4 regions of the Streptomyces sp. NBC_00873 genome follow, and region 3 is predicted to be linked to each of the others. Evidence: riboswitches for the same ligand, from Rfam matches in the RefSeq annotation. Region 3 holds a riboswitch; each other region holds the start of a gene.
What was found. A riboswitch is a leader RNA that binds a small molecule or an ion and turns the genes downstream of it on or off. The one in region 3 is predicted to bind cyclic di-AMP.
Positions count from the first base shown of each region.

Region 1: it holds a riboswitch for cyclic di-AMP, as region 3 does, so the genes downstream of both, OH809_RS17240 (NlpC/P60 family protein) here and OH809_RS05885 (peptidoglycan DD-metalloendopeptidase family protein) in region 3, are expected to answer to the same signal.
Region 2: it holds a riboswitch for cyclic di-AMP, as region 3 does, so the genes downstream of both, OH809_RS35815 (C40 family peptidase) here and OH809_RS05885 (peptidoglycan DD-metalloendopeptidase family protein) in region 3, are expected to answer to the same signal.
Region 4: it holds a riboswitch for cyclic di-AMP, as region 3 does, so the genes downstream of both, OH809_RS20060 (M23 family metallopeptidase) here and OH809_RS05885 (peptidoglycan DD-metalloendopeptidase family protein) in region 3, are expected to answer to the same signal.

Region 1 is NZ_CP108803.1:3,818,900-3,824,510, reverse strand. It holds gene OH809_RS17245 (hypothetical protein) at 53-406, shown strand; gene OH809_RS17240 (NlpC/P60 family protein) at 481-1,647, opposite strand; cyclic di-AMP (ydaO/yuaA leader) riboswitch at 1,646-1,809, opposite strand; gene pcrA (DNA helicase PcrA) at 2,067-4,556, shown strand; gene OH809_RS17230 (M23 family metallopeptidase) at 4,642-5,611, opposite strand, start outside.
Region 2 is NZ_CP108803.1:7,744,208-7,749,818, forward strand. It holds gene bioB (biotin synthase BioB) at 1-878, opposite strand, end outside; gene OH809_RS35805 (8-amino-7-oxononanoate synthase) at 1,023-2,165, shown strand; partial or broken gene OH809_RS35810 (LysE family transporter) at 2,300-2,518, shown strand; gene OH809_RS35815 (C40 family peptidase) at 2,548-3,021, opposite strand; cyclic di-AMP (ydaO/yuaA leader) riboswitch at 3,025-3,211, opposite strand; gene OH809_RS35820 (hypothetical protein) at 3,527-3,835, opposite strand; gene OH809_RS35825 (ATP-dependent Clp protease proteolytic subunit) at 3,843-4,478, opposite strand; partial or broken gene OH809_RS35830 (VOC family protein) at 4,964-5,305, shown strand; gene OH809_RS35835 (transposase) at 5,429-5,611, shown strand, end outside.
Region 3 is NZ_CP108803.1:1,245,490-1,251,100, reverse strand. It holds gene OH809_RS05895 (tyrosine-protein phosphatase) at 1-198, opposite strand, end outside; gene OH809_RS05890 (alpha-galactosidase) at 395-2,500, shown strand; cyclic di-AMP (ydaO/yuaA leader) riboswitch at 2,783-2,940, shown strand; gene OH809_RS05885 (peptidoglycan DD-metalloendopeptidase family protein) at 2,944-3,864, shown strand; gene OH809_RS05880 (STM4011 family radical SAM protein) at 4,020-4,937, opposite strand; gene OH809_RS05875 (STM4012 family radical SAM protein) at 4,946-5,611, opposite strand, start outside.
Region 4 is NZ_CP108803.1:4,381,447-4,387,057, forward strand. It holds gene trmB (tRNA (guanosine(46)-N7)-methyltransferase TrmB) at 1-759, shown strand, start outside; gene OH809_RS20050 (PrsW family glutamic-type intramembrane protease) at 958-2,520, shown strand; partial or broken gene OH809_RS20055 (aldo/keto reductase) at 2,528-2,674, opposite strand; gene OH809_RS20060 (M23 family metallopeptidase) at 2,763-3,881, opposite strand; cyclic di-AMP (ydaO/yuaA leader) riboswitch at 3,893-4,045, opposite strand; gene OH809_RS20065 (PP2C family protein-serine/threonine phosphatase) at 4,306-5,460, opposite strand.

The sequences.
Region 1 (5,611 bases), 2.6 Mb from region 3:
GCCCCCACCTCGCCGAAGAGGGGTGATATGGCCCCGGCTAGGCTGCGGCCTCATGGACGTACTCATCAATATCTTCGTCGCGCTGCACATCATCGGCATCGCCGCCCTCCTGGGCGGCTTCCTGACCCAGATGAAGGCGATGGGCGCGGGCACGGCACGCTTCGTCCCGGCGATGCTGCACGGCGCGCTGACCATGCTGGTCACCGGTGTCGCGCTGGTCGGGCTCAACCAGGCCGACGACCACCCGGTCAACAACATCAAGATCGGCGTGAAGCTGGCGGTCCTGGTGGTGATCCTCGCGCTGGTCTACATCAAGCGGGACGAGGAGAAGGCCGAGAAGGGTGCCTTCGCGGCGGTCGGCGGGCTGACGGTCGCCAACATCTTGATCGCGACGCTCTGGACCTGAGCCGGACCACCCTCATGCGCGAGTGAGCCCCTGCCGGATCCGGCAGGGGCTCACTCGCGCATGAGGGCCCGCCGTCACGCCGGGCGCACGCTGCCGTAGATCGGCATGTAGTAGATCGACTCCTCGCGGACGTTCGCCCCCGGCTTCGGGGCGTGGATCATCATGCCGTCGCCCTTGTAGATGCCGACGTGGCTGATGTCGTCGTAGAAGAAGACGAGGTCGCCCGGCTGCAGGTCGGCCGTGGCTATCCGGGTGCCGGTCTTCACCTGGTCCCAGGTGGTGCGGGGGATGTCGACGCCCGCCGCCTTCCAGGCGGCCTGGGTCAGCCCCGAGCAGTCGTACGAGGAGGGGCCCGTCGCTCCCCAGACGTACGGCTTGCCGATCTGGGCGCGGGCGAAGGCGAGAACCTTCTCGGCCTTCGTGGTGGCGCTGGTGTCCGAGCCGGTCCCGGTTCCCGCGCCCGTCCCCGTGCCGCCGGTGGAGCCGGCCTCCTTCGCCGCCTCCTCGGCCTTGCGGTCCGCCTCGGCCTTGGCGGCGGCCTGCCGACGGGCGAGTTCCTCCGCCTTGCGCTTGGCCTCCGCCTCCTTCTCGCGCTCCAGTGCCGCCAGCCGCGCCTTCTCCTCGGCCGTCAGCTTCGACAGCGTCGCGCGCGCCTCACCCAACTTCTTCTGGACGGATTGTTTGCTGGTCCGGAGCGTGGCCTGGGACTCGGTGAGCGTCTCCAGGCTCTTCACCGCCTCGGTGCGCTTCTTCGCCGCCGCTGCCTGCTGCGTACGGAAGTCCGTGACCGCCTTCTGCTGCTGGGCGGTCATCCGGTTCATCAGCTGGTTCTGGTCGAAGTACGACTGCGGGTCGTCGGCCAGGAAGAAGGTGGCGGTCGGGGCGATGGAGCCGGTGCGGTACTGCGCGGCCGCGTAGTTGCCGAGCGTCCTGCGCGCCTCGTTCAGTTTGTCGGCGCGCTCGGCCACGTCCTCCAGCAGGGCGTCGACCTTGCCGCGCTGCGTGGCGGAGGCCTCCTTCGCCTGGTTGTACTGCTGGGTCGCGGTGCCCGCCTGCCGGTAGAGGTCGTCGACCTTCTTCTGCACGTCCTCGATGCTGGGCCTGGGTGCGCTCGGGGCGGCCGTGGCACTCTGGGTCGACAGCAGGGTCACCCCCGCCAGTGCGGCCGTCGTGAGCCCGACGGCGGGGGTGGTGGTGCGTACCCGGCTGCGCGGTTTGCGATGCGATGCCAAAGCCGGCATCTCCTTCCGTGGACCGCCTACCGGGTTAGCTGTCGGGTTCGGGCGGAACGGAAGGCTGCCCTACGGTCCGAGTGGGGATACAGACCGATTCACCCCGGTTTTGCATATGGGTCCCCGGTCCCGAACTCCCTGCGGGCAGCCCGGATTCGGCGGGGGAGCCCGCTCGGCGTGGTTCGCCTCAAGGGGGTACGGGCCGCCCGACAGGGCACGCTAGCCAACCGTGGTGCCGCTGTGAAGGTTGATGTTCGATATGCCCGATACGTTTTCGTGACCTTGGTGAAGAAGGGCCGGAGAAGGCGGCCCGGGCCCCGATTTCCTTACAGGGCGTGGGTGGGTGTTCTCCGTATGTAGGCGCCTTCCGGCCGCACTTCTCCATGCGGCCGCAGAGTGTCGGTGCGTCGCCCTAGACTCGTGAGGCGATGAGCAGCCTCTTTGACGACAGTTTCCTGGCCGGCCTCCAGCACTCGGAGGAAGAACCCCCGCCGCCCCCCGAGGACTCCGCACCCGAAGCGGTGCCGGAGGACCTCTTCGCGGGCGTGTTCGACGCGCCCGCGCCGCCTCGGGACGCGTACTACCGGGACGGCGCCCACCGCCCCGCCATCGACTCCGCCGCCCTGCTCGACGGGCTGAACACCGAGCAGCGCGCCGCGGTCGTGCACGCCGGATCGCCGCTGCTCATCGTCGCCGGCGCGGGCTCCGGCAAGACCCGGGTGCTCACCCACCGCATCGCCCACCTGCTGGCCGAGCGCGGCGTGCACCCCGGCCAGATCCTGGCGATCACCTTCACCAACAAGGCCGCGGGCGAGATGAAGGAGCGCGTCGAGCAGCTCGTCGGACCGCGCGCCAACGCCATGTGGGTCATGACGTTCCACAGCGCGTGCGTACGGATCCTGCGCCGCGAGTCGAAGCGGCTCGGCTTCACCTCGTCGTTCTCGATCTACGACGCGGCCGACTCCAAGCGGCTGATGGCACTGGTCTGCCGCGATCTGGACCTCGACCCGAAGCGCTTCCCGCCGAAGTCGTTCACGGCCAAGGTCTCGAACCTGAAGAACGAGCTGATCGACGAGGAGACCTTCGCCGGCCAGGTCGGAGGGGGTACCTCCCATTCGAGCGAAGCCGAGAATGGGGGAGGCTTCGAGAAGACGCTCGCCCAGGCGTACGCGATGTACCAGTCCCGGCTGCGCGAGGCCAACGCACTGGACTTCGACGACATCATCATGACGACGGTCCATCTGCTCCAGGCGTTCCCCGACGTCGCCGAGCACTACCGCCGCCGCTTCCGGCACGTCCTCGTCGACGAGTACCAGGACACCAACCACGCCCAGTACACGCTCGTACGCGAACTGGTCGGCCCGGCCGGAGAGGCCGACGCCCCCGCCGAACTCTGCGTCGTGGGTGACGCCGACCAGTCGATCTACGCCTTCCGCGGCGCGACGATCCGTAACATCCTCCAGTTCGAGGAGGACTACCCGAACGCGACGACGATCCTGCTGGAGCAGAACTACCGCTCCACGCAGACGATCCTCTCCGCCGCCAACGCTGTCATCGAGCGCAACGAGAGCCGCCGGCCCAAGAACCTCTGGACGAATGCGGGCGAGGGCGCCCGGATCACCGGCTATGTCGCGGACACCGAGCACGACGAGGCGCAGTTCGTCGCCGACGAGATCGACCGGCTGACCGACGCGGGCGACGCGAAGGCCGGCGACGTCGCGATCTTCTACCGGACGAACGCGCAGTCCCGCGTCTTCGAAGAGATCTTCATCCGCGTCGGCCTGCCCTACAAGGTCGTCGGCGGCGTGCGCTTCTACGAGCGCAAGGAGGTCCGGGACATCCTGGCCTACCTCCGGGTCCTCGCCAACCCCGAGGACACCGTTCCGCTGCGCCGCGTCCTCAACGTGCCCAAGCGAGGTATCGGCGACCGCGCCGAGGCGATGATCGACGCCCTGTCGCTGCGCGAGAAGATCACGTTCCCGCAGGCACTGCGCCGCGTCGACGAGGCGTACGGCATGGCGGCCCGCTCGGCCAACGCCGTCAAGCGGTTCAACACGCTGATGGAGGAACTGCGCACGATCGTCGAGTCCGGCGCAGGCCCCGCCGTGGTGCTGGAGGCGGTGCTGGAACGGACCGGCTATCTCGCCGAGCTCCAGGCGTCCACGGACCCGCAGGACGAGACGCGGATCGAGAACCTTCAGGAACTCGCCGCCGTCGCGCTCGAATTCGAGCAGGAGCGGGGGGAGTCCGCCGGGGAGGAAGGTGCGGGCACGGGCACGCTCGCCGAGTTCCTGGAGAAGGTCGCGCTCGTGGCCGACTCCGACCAGATCCCCGACGAGGACGAGGACGGCTCCGGCGTCATCACGCTGATGACGCTGCACACGGCCAAGGGGCTCGAATTCCCGGTGGTGTTCCTGACCGGCATGGAGGACGGCGTCTTCCCGCACATGCGCGCCCTGGGGCAGGTCAAGGAGCTGGAGGAGGAGCGGCGCCTCGCGTACGTCGGGATCACCCGTGCCCGTGAGCGGCTCTACCTGACGCGGGCGGCGATGCGCAGTGCGTGGGGTCAGCCCTCGTACAACCCGCCGTCGCGGTTCCTGGAGGAGATCCCGGACCAGCACCTGGAGTGGAAGCGGACCGGTCCGATGGCGGCCCCGGCCGGACCGACGTCGGGGATCACGTCGTCGCTGTCCTCGTCGCGCGCCCGCTCGGGCCCTTCGGGCTTCGCGACCCGGCGCACCTCGGACAAGCCGACGGTCACGCTGGTGGTCGGGGACCGGGTCACGCACGACCAGTTCGGGCTCGGCACGGTGACGGCGGTCGAGGGGATCGGCGACCAGGCGAAGGCGACGGTCGACTTCGGGGACGAACGACCGAAGAAGCTGCTGCTGCGGTACGCGCCGGTGGAGAAGCTCTAGGAGTCCGCCCCGGAGCCGACGGGGCGGGCGCAGGTGCCCGCCCCCTGCCGGCGGGCGGGGCCTGCGCCGTGTCGGACTCTGCTGCTCAGGTCGGGTCGACGCCGTGGCTGCGGAGCCAGGGCAGCGGGTCTATGGCCGCTCCGCCACCGGGCCGGACCTCGAAGTGCAGGTGCGGGCCGGTGGAGTTGCCGGAGTTCCCGGAGTACGCGATGACGTCACCGGCCTTGACCGGGCCCGAGCGGATCCTGGTGCTGCTGAGGTGGCAGTACCAGGTCTCGGTGCCGTCGGCCGTGGTGACGATGGCCATGTTCCCGTAGGCGCTGTTCCACTGGGTGCGTACGGTGCCGTCGGTCGCGGCCATCACCGGAGTGCCGTACGAGACGGGGAAGTCGATGCCCGTGTGCACGGACATCCAGTTGACGCCCGCCTGGCCGAAGTAGGCGCTGAGGCCGTGCTGCTTGACCGGCAGGAGGAACTTGGGCCGCAGCGCCTCTTTCCGGGCGGCCTCCTCCTCGCGCTTCTTCTTCTCGGCGGCCTGCCGTTCCCTCAGGTCGATGCGCTCCTGGGTGCGGCTGGCGCGGTCGGCGAAGTTCTCGGCGTCGGCGCTGAGGTTGTCGAACAGGGTGTCCAGCTTGTTGTTGGCGGCGACCGGCTTGGCGCTGCCGGGGTCGACGGCCGCCATCGACGTGGTGTCGTCCTTGGTGTCCTCGCCGCTGCCGAGTCCGCCGACGGAGGCGGCGGCGATACCGGCGACGCTCATCACGCAGGCGGAGGGGACGGCGACGGTGAGAAGAGCGGAACGCTTGGCGGCGGTACGACGCCGGCCGCGGCTGCCACCGCTGCCGCGGGTGACGGAACGGCTCGCAGGGCGGGGGATGCCGACGGTGTGGTCCGCCCGGTCTGCCGCGTTGTCCGCATCGGCGTCGAGGTCCGGGTCCAGGTCGGCGACGCCGAACTCGGAGGTCGCGGTGATGTCCGCGGGCTCCGCGGTCCCGGCTGACGGGTAGGGCTCGTACGGAGCATGGGAACCCCGGTCCGCGTACACCTCGTACGCG
Region 2 (5,611 bases), 6.5 Mb from region 3:
TTGACCAGGTGCAGGGCGAGCGGCTGCATCGAGCGCAGATGTACTTCGCGGCCGCCCGCGAGCCGGACCTCGACATCCGGGCAGACGAACCGGACCATCGCCAGAATGCGCAGACAGCGCTGCGGGGTGAGGTTCCACTCCTTGGCGAGCGGGGTTCCCTCGAACGGGATCAGGAAGTTCACCGGAACCGAGTCCGGGTCCAGCTCGCGCAGCGAGAAGACGACGTCGACCAGATCCGCGTCGCTCTCACCCATCCCGGCGATCAGCCCGGAGCACGCCGAGAGTCCCGCGGCCTGCGCCTGCTGGACGGTCTCCACCCGGTCCGCATAGGTGTGGGTGGTGGTGATGTCCCCGTACGTCCCCTCGGACGTATTGAGGTTGTGGTTGTACGCGTCGGCGCCCGCGGAACGCAGCCGATCGGCCTGCCCGGCGGAGAGCAGACCGAGGCAGGCGCACACCTCGACGCCCTCGTTCTGCTCCTTGATCGCCTCGATCGTCTGCGACACCCGGTCGACGTCCCGGTCCGTCGGACCGCGGCCGCTCGCCACCAGACAGACACGCTTCGCGCCGCCCGCCACCCCGGCGGCGGCGGCCTTCGACGCCTCGTCCGGTTTCAGCCAGGTGTACTTGAGGATCTCGGCCTTCGAGCCGAGCCGCTGCGAGCAGTACGAACAGTCCTCGGGGCAGAGCCCGGACTTGAGATTGACCAGATAGTTCAGCTTCACCCGCCGGCCGAACCACTGACGGCGCACCTTTCCGGCCGCGGCCACCACTTCGAGCAGGTCGTCGTCCGAGGTCGCCAGCACGGCGAGCGCTTCTTCGCGGGTCGGCAGCTCGCGCCGCAGCCCCTTGTCCACCAACGTGTTCAGGAGGTCCATGGTCATGATCCTGGCTTACGGCACCGCCCGCAGCCAAGGAGGAACCGGACAACAGAGCCCACAGAGCATGTGTGTATTGCCACACCATGACGGGCCAAGCGCCCGGTTAGGCTCTGTGAGCTGCCTACAAAAGGGACCGCCGACATGTCCTTCGCCCCGTTCGACTGGATCGATGACGAGGCGCGCCGCCGTGCGGACGCAGGGCTCGTCCGTACCCTGCGCCCGCGGTCGGCCGAGCCGGAACTGCTGGACCTCGCGAGCAACGACTACCTGGGCCTCACCCGGCACCCCGAGGTGACCGCGGCCGCCGCCGAGGCCGCGCACCGGTGGGGTGCGGGCGCCACCGGCTCCCGGCTGGTCACCGGTTCCACCGCGCTGCACGCCGACCTCGAACGCGAACTGGCCGAATTCTGCGGTTTCGAAGCGGCCCTCGTCCTCTCCTCCGGCTACGCGGCCAATCTCGCCGCGCTCACCGCCCTCACCGGCCGTGGCTCCCTGATCGTCTCCGACGCGGGCAATCACGCCTCCATCGTGGACGGCTGCCGCCTCTCCCGGGCGGACACCGCCGTCGTACCCCACGCCGATCCCGGAGCCGTCGCCAAGGAGCTGCGCGCGCACGGCGGCCGTGCCCTGGTTGTCACCGACTCGGTCTTCTCCGTCGACGGAGACGCCGCGCCGCTGCCGGAACTGGCCGGCGTCTGCCGTACGGAGGGCGCCGCGCTGCTCGTCGACGACGCGCACGGTCTGGGCGTGCTCGGCGAGGGCGGGCGCGGCGCCCTCGCCGCCGCCGGTCTCGCGGGTGGTGACGGGATCGTCACCACCCTGACCCTCTCCAAGTCCCTGGGCAGTCAGGGCGGAGCGGTCCTCGGCCCGGCCCGGGTGATCGACCATCTGGTCAACGCGGCCCGCACCTTCATCTTCGACACCGGGCTCGCACCGGCCGCGACGGGCGCGGCTCTCGCGAGCCTGCGCCTCCTGCGCCGCGAGCCGGCACGCGCGGGCAGGGCCCGTACGGTCGCCACCGCACTGTACGAACGGCTGACCGCGGAGGGGCTGACCGCCGTACGCCCCGACGCCGCAGTCGTCTCGGTCCGGGCACCTTCGCCGGACGCGGCGGTGCGCTGGGCGGCCGACTGCCGCGCGGCCGGGATCGCGGTGGGCTGCTTCCGACCGCCGTCGGTCCCGGACGGCATCTCGCGGCTGCGGCTCACCGCACGGGCCGATCTGACGGAGGCGCAGATCGCGACCGCGGTGGCGACCGTCCTGCGGACCGCGCCACTGACCTGACCGGTCAGCCGGCCGGACCGTCGTTCAGACCGGAGACGAACGAAGTCCAGGCCGCCGCGGAGAACCGCGGCGGGGGCCTGGACACGTCTTTGGAGTCCCGCTGTGTACGTCGACTGCCGGCCCGGGACAGCGGCGAGCAACCGCCCCTCCCCAGGACCCTGCTGCTGGCCGCCCTCGTCGTGCTGCTCGCGCTGATCTGGTTCCCGTCCGTGGCACTCCTGGTGGACCGCCTGGGCCGGTGGCTGCGCCGGCCGCGTACCGCCCGCGCCATCGAGGGCGGCAGCGGCGCGGCGCTCACCGCGCTGGGGCTGGTCCTGGTGACCGGACCTCTGATGCACTGCAGCACGTGGTGAATGGGGGAACCGGAGGAGAATCGGAGGGATCAGCGAACTCGTCCGTACCAGACGCTCCTCGTCCAGATCTTCTCCAGCCGCACGACGGAACCGGTCTTCGGGGAGTGCCAGATCTTACCCCTGCCGGCGTAGATGCCCACGTGGTAGACGCTGCGTCCCGAGTGGAAGAAGACCAGATCGCCGCGTTTCCGCTTCGACGCCGAGACGTGGCGGGTCTTGTTGTACTGCTGCTGGGCCGTGCGTGGGAGCCTCTTGCCCACCTTCTTGAACGCATACAGCATCAGCCCGGAACAGTCGAAACCGTGGGGGCCAGTGGCCCCGTACCGGTATGGCGATCCCTTCTTCGACGCGGCGATCTTGAGCGCCTTCGTTGATTGCGTCGCGGCCTGGGCGTCGGTCACGGCGCCGGGGGCGAACATGGAGCCGCCGACGGCGGCGAGCGTCAGAAATGTGGCCGTACCGGCCCGGGTGATCAGAAACGGGACATGAACCTGCGCAGTCATGCGCAACCCTTCGTCAGCCGCCTGTGAAGGATGACCTGTCGGGTTCGGGCTGGCGAAGTTGCCCGGCCGCGCGATGCGGCTTCACCCCGAGGGCCGACCGGATGACCGGTCGACCCGTTGCGCTCGGGTCCTCCACTCCTGCCGATCCACTTCTGTCGACCAGTCATCCGGGCGGCGGCAGGACTCGGCGTCCGCCCGGACCGCCTCGCCGTGGTGGCGGGGGCTTGTCGTCCCACGGATCTTGACTCACCGCCTGCCGGATTTCCGAAGCAAAACAGCGATATGCGAAATTCAGCACTAATGGTCTGTTTGGGTGAGCAAGGTGTGATTTGGGTACTCGTCAGGCTGTCTCGACCGGTCCGGTACCAGCGGTGGAACGGCATATTTCGCTCACCGTCCACGCCGGCGGCGCAAGTCGAGTTATCCCTCTCGCGGGGGATTCCTTGCGCCGGACGAGCGAGAAAATTCGATCAGCGCGCCGGGCGTGTCGCCTACGGAGAGATGATCAACTCATCGGGGCCGGGGGCACGGTGACCCGTCCGGCCCGCCGTTCCCCGTCCAACACGCGCAGTGCCCGCGCCAACGTGGCGGCGTGGATCTGTGCTTCACCCCGCTCGTGCATCAAGGTGAGCGCGTCCCGCAGGGCGCCCGCCCGGGAGGCGAGTGCCTGGGCCGCGCGCAGTGCACCGTAGGTGTCGCTGCCGCGGGCGGGGTTGATTTGGCCCAGCTGGTCGAGCACTTCCAGGTAGCAGTCGATGAACTCGGCCTCGGCGCGCGTCAGCGCGGGCAGCGGCGGGAGGTGGGGTGGCTGCATCGGCGGTTCACCTCGCGCTGTTCGGCGGGAGCGACGTCTTGCGGTTCTCCAGGACGTGGTCCACCAGCCCGTACGCCTTGGCTTCGGCGGCGTCGAGGATGAGGTCGCGCTCGAAGTCGGCGGCGATCCGCTCGGCGCTGCGGCCGGTGTGGCGGGCCAGCATGCGGGTGAGCAGCTCACGGACGCGGACCAGTTCCCGCGCCTCGATCTCCAGATCGGACGGTTGGCCCTGAACCGGCTCCGGGAGCTCGGGCTGCTGGACGACGACCCTGGCCCCGGGCAGGGCGTGCCGCCGGCCGGGAGCGCCCGCAGCGAGCAGGACCGCCGCGCTGGAACCGGCCTGGCCGAGGCAGAACGTCTCCACCTCGCAGGTGAGGTAGTCCATCGTGTCGTAGATGGCGGACATGGCGCCGAACGAGCCGCCGGGGGAGTTGATGTAGAGGGAGATCGGCCGGTCGGGCGCGGCGTGCTCCAGATACATGAACTGCGCGATCAGGTCGTTGGCCGCGGTGTCGTCGACCGGGGTGCCGAGGAAGACGATGCGCTCGGCGAGCAGCTTGGAGTACGGGTCGAGGGTCCGGGTCCCGTCGGTCGTGCGCTCGGTGAACTCGGGCAGGACGTAACGGGCGGCAGGGCGGAACATGGCGAGGCCTCTCCTCCGGTGTCTGTGCGCGGCCTGCGGGGGCATCCGTAAAAAATGTACAGGACGTACAGAAGGTTATGATGGGGAGCACGCATCCTAGTGATCCACTAAAAGGCCGAGGGCAGAGGCTTTTTTGCTGTTCGCCGAGCGTAGATATCTCACAAATCTGTCACGACGTCTTGATCATCAGGCACTGCCAGCACCAAGCTCGACGTCCAGCCTGTCACCTTGACCGCAGTGAAGTTCGACGAAACCTGCTGAACGCCGCGCCCTATGCCCGCTACGTATCCCCACTGCCGGGCGAAGGGCGCGACTGCGGTGCGACGTCTCGGACAGTCGTGTGAGTTCCCCGAACACCCCGCCCGCCAGCAGACTGCTCGTTCCGGGCGCCGGGCTGGTGGACCGGGTGCGCGACCTGCTCCGCACCCCCACCCGTCGAACTCGGGCATGGCCTGACGTCCATCAGGCACCCGCAGGAGCACCGAATGCCAGCCCTTGAAGGAACCGTGCCGGTGGCCGGTGCGCCCTGCTGGGTGAGCCTGATGGCACGGGACCTGCGCGCGGCAGAGTCCTTCTACGCCGGTGTCATGGGTTGGACGTTCAGGCCCAGCACGCTCGGCAGCGGCTTCTCGGTGGCTCTGGCACATGGTGAACCGGTCGCCGGGATCGGATGCTGCCAATGCGGTGGCCATCCGGCCGTCTGGACGCCGTACTTCGCCGTCAGGGACGCGGACGAGACGGCGGCCCGGATCAGTGAGCGCGGCGCCACGCTCGCCGTCGGCCCTCTGGTCCTGGGTGAGGGCCGTGCCGGGGGAACAGCAGACCGTTCACGCTCATCACCTTCACCTCGCGGACCGGGAGTGTCTTGTTTTTGGGTCTTCCAAGATTTTCGTAGGCGTTGATCGGTTGCTTGGTTTCGGTCCGGTCGGGTGCTCTGGTGCGGCAGGCTGGTGACGTGTGATGTCGAGCTGACGGACCTGCTGCCGCATCTGGCATCGGTGCTGGTCGAGACGGTAGATACGAGCGAGAGCCTGGTCAGGGTCGCGGTGCGGACCCTGGACGCGGTGCCGGTGGACTGTTCCGCTTGCGGGCAGCCCTCGGGCTGGGACCACAGCTGCTATGTGCGGCGGGTC
Region 3 (5,611 bases):
GAAGATCGTGTGCAGCCCGAGGCCGCCGAGGAACGCGGCGTCCTCATCGGTGGCGTGCGCGAGGTGACCGCTGCGGAAGAGCCGCCCGTGCCGCACCCGGCGGCCGTCCACGGTCGGCAGTCCGCCCACATCGCGGAAGTTGCGCACACCTGCCAGCTCGGGTTCCGTCGACGGGACCTGCGGCACCTGCTGCGTCACGGTGTCTCCTGGAGTGTCTGGCGTCGGCGCGGCTCGCCGGCGAGGTCAGTTCCTGCGACGATACGACATTGAATTCTCAGGCAATCCTCTCGGCCGTCTCCTGCTGAACACCCCATGGAATTCGCCTCGCACGGGCGTTGCCCGGCCGTCGGTCGGCGGTCGATGATGTGCGGAACTGTGGGAATGCGGGGAAGACATGATCGAGACGGGTGACCAGGGTCGGACCTGGCTGCTGACCGGGGCGAGCGGCAGCTACGCGCTGCACCTCACCGGCCGGGACGAACTGCTGCATCTGCACTGGGGGCCGCAGATCTCCCTCGCGGCCGCCGAGGCCCTCGCCGCCGCGCCCGAGCCGCCCTTCCGGGGCTTCGAGTCGCAGCTGGACGGCCGCGAGGAGTACCCGGTCGAGGGCGGCCCCCGCTTCGTCCGGCCCGCTCTCTCCGTACGCACCCCCGAAGTCCGGGGCACCGAATGGGCGTTCGCCGGGGCCGCCGTGGACGGCGACGAACTCCGTATCGCGTTCGCCGACTCCGTGCAGCGGCTCGCGCTCACGCTGCACTACCGGATGCGGGACGACTCCGATGTCATCGAGCGCTGGGCCACCGTCACCCACACCGGTCCTGACGGTCCGCTGCTGGAGCTGCTGCGCGCCGACGCGGCGGCCTGGGCGCTGCCCGCCCGCGACAGCTGGCGGCTGAGCCAGCTGCACGGCCGCTGGGCGGCCGAGACACAGCTCGAACGGTCGGAGCTGACGTACGGCGAGAAGGTCCTCTCCAGCAGGCGTGGCCACACCGGACACCAGTTCCTGCCCTGGGTCGCGCTCGACGCGGACGGCGCCGCCACCGAGGAGGACGGCGAGGTGTACGGCTGCGCGCTCGGCTGGTCCGGCTCGTGGCGGATCGCGGTGCAGCAGCTCCCCGACGGGCTCGTACAGATCACCGGAGGCGCCGGATACGACGACTCCGGGCTGCTGCGGCTCGCACCGGGGGAGACGTACACCACACCGGTGTTCGCCGGGCTGTGGAGCGCCGAAGGGTTCGGCGGGGCGAGCCGGGCCTGGCACGCCTGGCAACTGGCCCATGTCGTCCCGGACGCCGAGAGCCTGCGGCCGGTGCTCTACAACTCCTGGGAGGCGACCGGCTTCGACATCGCGGAGGACCAGCAGCGCGCCCTCGCCGAGCGCGCCGCGGCGATGGGCGTCGAGCTGTTCGTCGTGGACGACGCATGGTTCGGGCAGCGCACCAGCGACCGGGCCGGACTCGGCGACTGGACCCCCAACGCCGAGCGATTCCCCGGCGGGCTGAAGCCGCTCGCCGACGAAGTGCACGGACTCGGCATGCAGTTCGGCATCTGGGTCGAGCCGGAGATGGTGAACGCCGACAGTGATCTGTATCGCGCGCACCCCGACTGGGTGCAGCACTTCCCTGGGCGGACCCGGACCGAATTCCGTCATCAGCTGGTGCTCAATCTGGCCCGGACCGATGTGCAGAACCATCTGTGGGAGCAGCTCGACACGCTGCTCTCCAGCGCTCCGATCGACTATGTGAAATGGGACTTCAACCGCTGCTTCACCGATGCGGGCTGGCCGGGCGAGGGCTATCCGCAGAAGCTCTGGATCGCGCATGTGGACGCGCTCTACGCGCTGATCGACCGGCTGCGGGCCGCCCACCCCGGCGTCGCTTTCGAGTCCTGCTCGGGCGGCGGTGGCCGGATCGACCTGGGGATCCTCGTTCGTACCGACCAGGTGTGGACCTCCGACAACACCGACCCGCTCGACCGGCTCGCCATCCAGCAGGGCTTCGGGCAGATCCATCCGGCGCGGGTGATGGCCGCCTGGGTCACCGACAGTCCGAATGTCCAGCTCAACAGCAGGGTCAGTTCGCTGCGCTTCCGCTTCGTCAGCGCGATGGCCGGGGTGCTCGGGGTCGGCGGGGATCTCACCGAGTGGAGTGACGAGGAGCTGACCGAGGCGCGGAACTGGGTGGATCTCTACAAGGAGATCCGTCCCGCCGTGCAGCACGGCGCGCTGTACCGGCTGCGTGCCCCGCGCGGTGGGCTCAGCGCGGTGCAGTACGTGCACGGCGACGAGGCGGTGGTGCTGATGTGGCTGGAGGCGCAGCGGTACGGGGAGCGGCCGCCGGCTCTGCGGCTGCGCGGGCTCGACCCTGCGGCGACCTACACCGACCTGGACACCGGGGCGGTCCACCACGGCGCCGTGCTGCTGCATCAGGGTCTGCACACAGGGCTGCGGGGGGATCTGGACGCGAAGGTGCTGAGGCTCCGGCGTGCAGAGCGCTTATGACATGTCCGTATTGGGGCATTTAGTGGAACACACCCCATTTTCCTAGGAGATGATGCCCTCCTCGTGAGCGGGATCATATCCGTGACGGTGTGTGGTGACGTCGGGGATGGGCATTCCGGGCGTCGCGCGGAAAGTCAAGATCCGTAATCCACGGAGGGTGACCGGAATTCCGCGCCGATTTCCCGGCGCGGATTCCCTCGAGTAATCGATGGCTTGTTTCCGTCGTCCTCACTCGCCTACGGTCACCCTCAATCCGGACGGACCGCCTAATCCTGCCGCTGTCCGGAATTCGCACCCACTCACGTGTGGCAGGAGCGGGGGAACCAGGTAAGCCGCCGTCCGGAGAGATCCGGCCGGCTCGGGGTGAAGTCGCGAACCGCGACCGGGCATCTCCAGCCCGAACCCGACAGCTCACCTCGTAGGCGCCGGAGAGGAAATTCTTCATGCCCACATCGGGTAAGCACCGCCGTACCAAGTCCAGCACGATCGCCCGTCGCGTCGCCGCAGTCGGCGCCGGTGGGGCCGTCATCGCCCTTCCGCTGCTCGGCGCCACCGGTGCCCACGCCGCGGAGCAGGCCGCGCCCACCGCGCAGTCGGCAGCCACGCACGTCGCCGTCGAGGCCGCGCCGGTCGTGAAGAAGCAGGCCGAGACCCGGACGTACTCCGTCGTCGCCGGTGACTACCTGTCGAAGATTGCCGCCGAGCAGCAGGTCAAGGGCGGCTGGCAGCAGCTGTACCAGGACAACCGCGCGGTCGTCGGCGAGAACCCGAGCCTTATCGTCCCGGGCATGAAGCTGACGCTCGGCGGCAAGCCGGCCGGCTCCGCCGCGACGACGGACACCACGCAGTCCGCCCCGGCTCCGTCGACCTCCTCGGCCGACAAGTCCGCGTCGCAGTCCAAGGCTTCGGAGTCCGTCAAGACCACCACGGCTTCCGCCTCGGCCGGTCAGAGCAACAGCTCCGGCTACGTCCACCCGGTCCCGGGCAACCACACCACCGCCTACCGTGCCTCCGGCTCCAACTGGTCCAGCGGCAGCCACACGGGTATCGACTTCCCGGTCGCCACCGGCACCAGCGTGAAGGCGATCACCTCCGGCACCGTCGTCACCGCCGGCTGGGGTGGCGCGTACGGCAACCAGGTCGTCATCAAGCACGCCGACGGCCACTACTCGCAGTACGGCCACATGTCCTCGCTCTCCGTCTCGGCGGGCCAGACCGTGACCGCCGGCCAGCAGGTCGGCCTCTCCGGTGCCACCGGCAACGCCACCGGCCCGCACCTGCACTTCGAGATCCGCACCGGCCCGGCGTACGGGTCGGACATCGACCCCATTGCCTACCTGGCCTCGCACGGGATCTACGTCTGATCCACGGCTGATTCGGTCGGCTCGGTTAAGGGGCGGTGCGCGGCGGCGCACCGCCCCTTAACTTAGACCGACCGGCAATTGGGGGGTGGGTGAAGGGCCTCTCTTTGGCCTCATCTGCCGGACGGGCCCGTTCCCTTTCCTGCCTCTCGGGGGCTTCAGGCCTGTCCGGCGGCGGGGGAAACCGGCAGGAACCGGCGCCCCGAGGGCGCCGGTATGCCCGGGCGTCGGGTTGGTATGCGCTCCAGGACGCCACCCGCGAAGACGTCGTACAACGGCAGCGTCTCCAGATGCACATAGCCGATGTGGCAGTCGCAGACGGCGAGCGGACAGGCCCGCGGACCGAGCGCACGCCGGTAGCTGCCGTCGTACAGGTTGCCCAGTTCGGCCGGGACGAAGTGGCAGCGACGCACCGTGCCGTCGCCGTCCACCGAGATGACGGACTCGCCGGTCCGGCACGGCATGCCTGCCGAGCGGTGCGGGTGACGGCTGTACGGGAAGAGGGGGTCGAGGGCCGTCCAGCGGTCCGCCTCCTCGTCCGTGTAGCTCTGCCCCTCAGCGGCATTGACCCAGAGATAGACCTCGTCGGGCAGGTCGGTACGGAGGCGCCGCGCCTCGTCGAAATGCTCCTCGAGACCGACGACACCGACGCTGTACCGGACACCGAGGACGGACAGCTCCCGGCACCTGGCGAGGAAACGGTCGTACGGTGTCTGCCCCGGGTGGTACGTGCACCACAGCGCGATCTTGTCGCGGCCGGCTCCACCGGCCTCGGCCAGCCACCGTGTACGACCGCTGAGATTGGTCTGGATCGCGACCCGGCCGATATGCGGCAGCTGCGCCAGTTCCACCAACGCGCGGCGGTACCAGGAACGGACCAGCCCCTCGCCCCACGGCGTGAAGAGCACCGAGATCCTGTCCCCGGTCTGCGCCGCAGCCCACGCGGTGAACCGCTCCAGCGCGGCGCGGTCGGCACGGAGCTGCTCCGGGCTGTCGCGCCGCTTGGCGAACGGGCAGTACGGGCAGTCGTAGTCGCACGACGCCAGGGGGCCCCGATAGAGGATCGTCAGATCCATGGGAGTGCTCACTTCAGTTCGTACGCGGCCATCGCGGCCCGTACAGCGGGGGAGAACAGTTCGGGACCCAGCGCGTCGGAGTGGGCGAGCCCCTCGGGCGAGAGCCGCAGCAGCCCGGACGCCACGGCGGACCCGTCCAGCCAGCCGCGCGCCTCGAACCGGTCCAGGTCACCACGGAAGTCGTCACTGGGAGCGGCGTCGAACCGCTCGCGGTATTCCGCCAGTTGCAGCCCCTCGGCCTGGAGGAGCGACTGCAGAAGGTGACGCCTGCGCGCCTCGTCGCCGTCGACATACCGCCCCACTTCCGCGCGGGAGAAGTCCTCGGTGGCGGTGTAGCCGTCGATGATCGCCCGCACTTCCCGCATCTCCACCGCGTAGTCGAAGGAGTAGTGCAGCCGACTGGTGTACGAGCGTGCGCCGCAGCCGAGCCCGATCATGCCGTCCGTCTGGCACGCGTAGTCGGCGGGGCCCTGCTGCGGGGCGTCGGCGCGGCGGAACATCCGCATCGACACCTGCTCGTAGCCGTGGGCGAGGAGATGGTCCCGGCCCGCCCGGTACAGCCGCAGCCGCTCCTCGTCCCAGGCCGCGTCCGCCGCTGCTTCGGCGTCGGCGCCGAGCCGGCCCAGGCCGGTCAGCGGGCGCACGTACAGCGGATAGAGATACAGCTCCTCCGG
Region 4 (5,611 bases), 3.1 Mb from region 3:
CGCGCCGCAGCCTTCGAGCGGCAGCGCAGGCTGCGTCAGGAGCCGCGCTTCCCCGGCGGACCCGCCGCCGACCCGGCCGGGTCACACCACGAGCGCCGGATCCGCAGCTTCCAGCCGCGCCGCAGCCGTGTCACGCCCGGCCAGGAGGACGCGCTGCAGCGGCTCTGGCCCCAGTGGGGCCTGGACATCGACGGGCAGTCGGTCCTCGACCTGCCCGAGCTGTTCGACGGGCTTCCGGTCGTGCTCGAGATCGGCTTCGGGATGGGCGAGGCCACCGTGCAGATGGCGGCCGACGACCCGGGCACCGGCATACTCGCCGTCGATGTGCACACCCCCGGCCAGGGCAACCTGCTCGGTCTCGCGGACCGGAACGGACTGTCCAACATCCGGGTGGCCAACGGTGACGCGATCATCCTGCTGCGCGAGATGCTGCCGCCGGACGCACTCGACGGGCTGCGGGTGTATTTCCCCGACCCGTGGCCCAAGAAGCGCCACCACAAGCGGCGGCTGATCCAGCCGGAGTTCCTCGACCTGGCGGCGCAGCGGCTGAAGCCGGGCGCCGTGCTCCACTGCGCGACCGACTGGGAGCCGTACGCCGAGCAGATGCTCGAGGTGCTCACCGCGCACCCCCTCTTCGAGAACACGGCGGCGGACGGCGGCTACGCACCGCGGCCCGCGTTCCGTCCGCTGACCCGGTTCGAGGGGCAGGGCCTGGACAAGGGCCATGTCGTGCACGACCTGCTCTTCCTCCGCAGCTGACCTTTCCACCGCGTGGGTCCTCACCCGTGGCTGAGAGGCTGTCGGGCCACCTCTGATCGGGCAGTCGTGCCCTGGCACGCGCGCTTCCCGATCGAAGGTAGCCCGACAGCCTCCGAGCTTGCAGATTTCCTGATGGGTCGGTACGCGCACCTCGCCGCCCCATGGTCAGCTGTCAGTCCCCCTGGTTAGGGTCATGGGGTGTCCGACGGGTCTGTCCAGCAGCAACAGTCGCAGCCGGCCGTCCCGCTCCTCGAGGAGCAGCGGGTCGGCGAGATCCTGGCGGCCGTGCCGGAGCGGGGCCAGTGGCGCTACCGTCCGCGCCGCGTCGGCATGGTCTGGCGGAGCAAGACGTTCCGTATCGCTGCTGTCTTCACGGTGCTCGCGCTGTGCGGGCTGGTGATCCTGGCCCTGGTCCGCGCCCAGACCGGCACCGAAGGGTTCCTGGTCGGGCTGGGTCTGGCCGTGCTGCCCGTCCCGCTCCTGATGACGGCGTTCCGCTGGCTGGACCGGGTCGAACCCGGACCCTGGCGGAATCTGCTGTTCGCCTTCGCCTGGGGTGCATGCGCCGCCGCCCTGGTCGCGATCATCGCGAATTCGTTCGCGACCCGCTGGATCGCGACGGCCACCGCGGACCCGGCGAGCGCGGACACCCTCGGGGCCACGGTCATAGCGCCGGTCGTCGAGGAGAGCGCGAAGGCGGCGGCCGTCCTGCTGATCTTCCTGTTCCGGCGACGGGACTTCGGCGGTGTCGTCGCCGGCGTCGTCGTCGCCGGCTTCACCGCGACGGGCTTCGCCTTCACCGAGAACATCCTCTACCTGGGCAACGCGTTCGGCGAGGACCAGCAGATCGGCAACTCGGGCCTGGCGTCGGTGACGGCCGCGACCTTCTTCGTACGAGGGGTGATGACGCCGTTCGCGCATCCCCTCTTCACCGTGCTGACCGGCCTGGGCTTCGGCTTCGCGGCGCTCAGCGCACGCCGCCACCGCATCCGCCGCATCGCGCTGCCGCTGCTCGGACTGATCCTCGCCATGGGCACGCACGCCCTGTGGAACGGCTCGGGGACGTTCGGTCCGTACGGCTTCTATGTCGTGTACGGGGTGTTCATGGTCCCGGTCTTCGGACTGGTCACCTGGCTGGCGATCTGGTCGCGCCAGCGGGAGCTGCGCACCCTGGCGACCGAGCTGCCCGCGTACGCGGCCGCCGGCTGGCTGACCCCGGCCGAGCCGCTCGCGCTCTCCTCGATGCGGGCCCGAGGCCTGGCCCGGGACGTGGCGCGCCGGCAGCACGCGCAAGCGGGGTACGGAGCCCCGGGTTACGGGTACGCCCCTGCCTACGGCCCCGCCCACGGCGCTCACAGCCGGATCGCGTCGCAGATACGGAGCCACGCCAAGGCGCAGGCCAGGGCGCGCGGCAAGGCTGCGGCGCGGGCGGTCGCCGAGTACGAGTCGTTCGCCACGTCCCTGGCGTTCCTGCGCCGCCAGGCAGGCCGCGGGGCGGCGGAACCGGACTTCACCGCACGTGAACTGGAACTGCTGCACCATCTCTGGCAGCGCCGGGAGGTGGCCGCCCCCGCCCTGGCGTACGCGGCACAGGCGACGGGCCGTTTGCGCCCGCACTCCATGGCCCCGGCGCCGGTTCCGCGGCGGTACCAGCCGTACGGCGGTCACAACCCGTACCTGTCGCCCCCTGGGCAGCCGTATCACCAGCCGCCCCACGGACAGCAGATCTACGGGAACCGGCCGCCCCGGCATCCCTGGTGACGGGTCGGGCGGACGCCTCGGTGAGTTCCGCCGGCTCCTGCTCGGTCAGCCGGAGGCCGGCGACGGCCACCAGTGCGGGCAGCTGCTCGACCGTGCGGGCCGAGGCGATCGGGGCGGCTACGGTCGGACGGGCGGCGAGCCGGGCCAGGGCGACGGCCAAACGGACCGGCAGCCCTGACGTCGGGGGGTGAGCGTCAGGACTGCCGGGGATCGGTGGCGGGCCGCGGCCCGCGTTCATCGGGTCAGACCGTGAGGCCCTTGTCGCGCAGCCAGGTCATCGGGTCGATGCCCGTGCCGCTCGGGGTGTGGACCTCCAGGTGGAGGTGGGGACCCGTCACATTTCCGGTGGCGCCGACGCGGCCGATGGTCTCACCGGTGGTGACCTTCTGGCCGGCGCTGACGTCGATCGACGACTGGTGACAGAACCACAGCTCCGTGCCGTCCTCGAGCTCCAGGACCGTGCGGTAGCCGTAGGAGCCGGACCAGCCCGCCGACTTGATGGTGCCGGTGTGGATGGCCTTGATCGGGGTGCCGGTCGGCGCCGCGAAGTCGAGACCGGTGTGGTGGCCGGAGGACCACATCGAACCGGCTTGGCCGAAGGTCGAGGTGATCGTGTACGAGGAAGTGGGGATGGCGTAGCTGGCGGCCAGTTTGGCGAGCCGTTCGGCCTCGGCCTTGGCCTTCGCCGCTTCCTCCGCCTTCTTCTTCTCGGCCTCGGCCTTGGCCGCCGCGATGTCCTGCTTCTGCTTCGCCTCGGCTGCCGCCTTCTCCGCGGCGGCCTTCTCCTCGGCCGCCTTGGCCTCCGCGTCGGCGGCGTTCTGCTGCTGCTCGGCCTGCTGGAGGATGCGGGCGCGGAGGGCCTCGCCGGCGTCGGTGGCGCCCTGTTCGGCCTCGGCGGTGGTGATGCCCGCGCTGGTCAGCGGGGCGGCGGCGGTCTTGGCCTGGGCCTGGTCGGTGGCGGACTCCTCGGAGAGCAGCGCGCCCACGCCGGGGAGGGAGTTGGCGTCGGGGAGCTTGTCGGCGATGGAATCGGGAAGGGAGATGGAGACCGGCGGCTTGCTCTGCGCGGTGGCCATACCGCCCGCGCCGACGGCCGCGATGACACCGACGCCGAGAACCGTGGAACTACGGGCGAGCCCATTGCGCTGCTTGGCGACGCGGTGCCTGCCACGTACGGGGCGGACGGACTCCTCGGTGGGGTTCCATTCCTCCCGGGCCCGGTCGGTCTCTCCGAAGCCCTCGGTCCCGGACTCGGTGGTGAACCCGGTGGCGAACTCGGTGTCCGTCCCGGATCCGTACTCAGTGGTGAAGTCGGAGCCGAACCGGGAAGGGGCTTCGGGGGCAGGTTTGTTGGACGCCACGGGGGCGCACTCCTTTCCTTCCTTCTCGCCTACCGGGTTAGCTGACGGGTTCGGAGCAGGAAGGTCTCCTACGGATCCCTCTGCCTCTCACGAGACACAGATGTCCGATTCACCCCATGTAGGTGGTTCCCCGGTTCCCTTGCGGAATTCGGCGCTCGCGCACGGTGCCGCCACTGACGACGGCTGGGACGACCGCGCTGCGTTATCGAACGTTAATAGACACACGGGCCTGATTCCAAGCTGTTCCCTCTGATCGTTCACGGTCTTGGCCTGGACTTTACGGGACACAACCGGGTGGAATCGGGCGAGTTGACCCGGACTCAGTCACTACTGTCTTTCTGACGTTGCGTCAAACGTTATGCAGAGCGGCACTCTTCGATTACACACGGTGGCATCGTCCTCGTGTGCTCACCGCCGCCGCGCCTCATTCCTGCCGGCGGCCCACGATCTTCACGGTCCTGCGCCGCTCCGGCTGCCCCTCCGCGGGCCGTACGACCGCGACCAGCGCCAGGTCGTCGGTGGACTTGCCGCCCGTGTGCAGCCGTACGTCATCGGTCAGCGCGGACAGCAGCTCCTCGGGCCCGGGGAAGATCCGCCCGCGCAGCCGGGCCGCCGGGTCGTAGAACACCCCACGCCTGTCGCGCGCCTCGGAAAGACCGTCGGTGTAGACGAGCAGCGTGGCCCCGGCGGCCAGACTCCAGACGTCGGCCAGGTCCGGCCACACCCCCAGACCCATGCCGAGCGGCAGCGCGGGCACGCTCGGCACCAGCACCTCCACCCCCCCGTCGGGGTGGAGCAGCAGCGGCTCGGGGTGGCCGCGGTTGACGATCCGCACCTCGGCCGCACCGTGCGGGATCTCGGCGAGTACGGCGGTGACGAACCCCTCGACCGGATCGATCCCGCCGCGCCGCTCCCCCTCCCGCGCCAGCGCCCGCTCCAGCCGCTGCGCCACGCCCTCCAGCGAAGCCTCGTGCTCGGCGACCTCCCGGAACGCGCCGATGATCACCGCCACCGCCTCGACCGCGTCGAGCCCCTTGCCCCGCACGTCCCCGACCACCAGCCGCACGCCGTGCGGGGTGTCCACCACGGCGAACAGGTCGCCGCCGACGAACTCGTCCGCCTGCGCCGCCTCGTACCGCGCGGCAACGTGCAGCCCGCCGATCCAGTCGTTCGGCTTCGGCAGCACGGCCCGCATGGCGGTCTCCGCGATGACCCGCGCCGAAGCCAGCTGCTCACTGCCACGCCGTACGACTCCGTTGATGAAGAGGGCGAGGGCCGAGGCGGTGAACACGGTGAGGACCTCGAGGGACGGCACGACCTGCAGCAGCGCGCCGCTCTGGCTCCGCAGGACGAGGATCGAGAGCAGCGAGGCGACGCCGATACGGACGGTGCCCGCCCGTGAGAAGAACGGTGCGGCGGCCAGCGGGGCCGCCACGAACAGCGGCACGGCGGTGAACGGTGGCGGGGTGAGGATGTCGAACACGAGCCCGACGGCGATCAGCAGCGCCGGCAGCGCGCCGACGAACCGCCGGGAAGGTCTGCCGCCCCCGCCCCGCGCCCCGCGCAGCTTCTCCGCCATCCCCACCTGTGGTCTCCTGCCCGGTACGCGCAGCGGTTCCTGCGGTCTCCTGCCCGATACGCCCCGCGGTCTCCTGCCCGGTACGCGCCTGGCTGCGGACGGTGCCGCACCCCACTCCCCCAGGCTTGCCGGAGCGGCGCCGCGCGGCGAC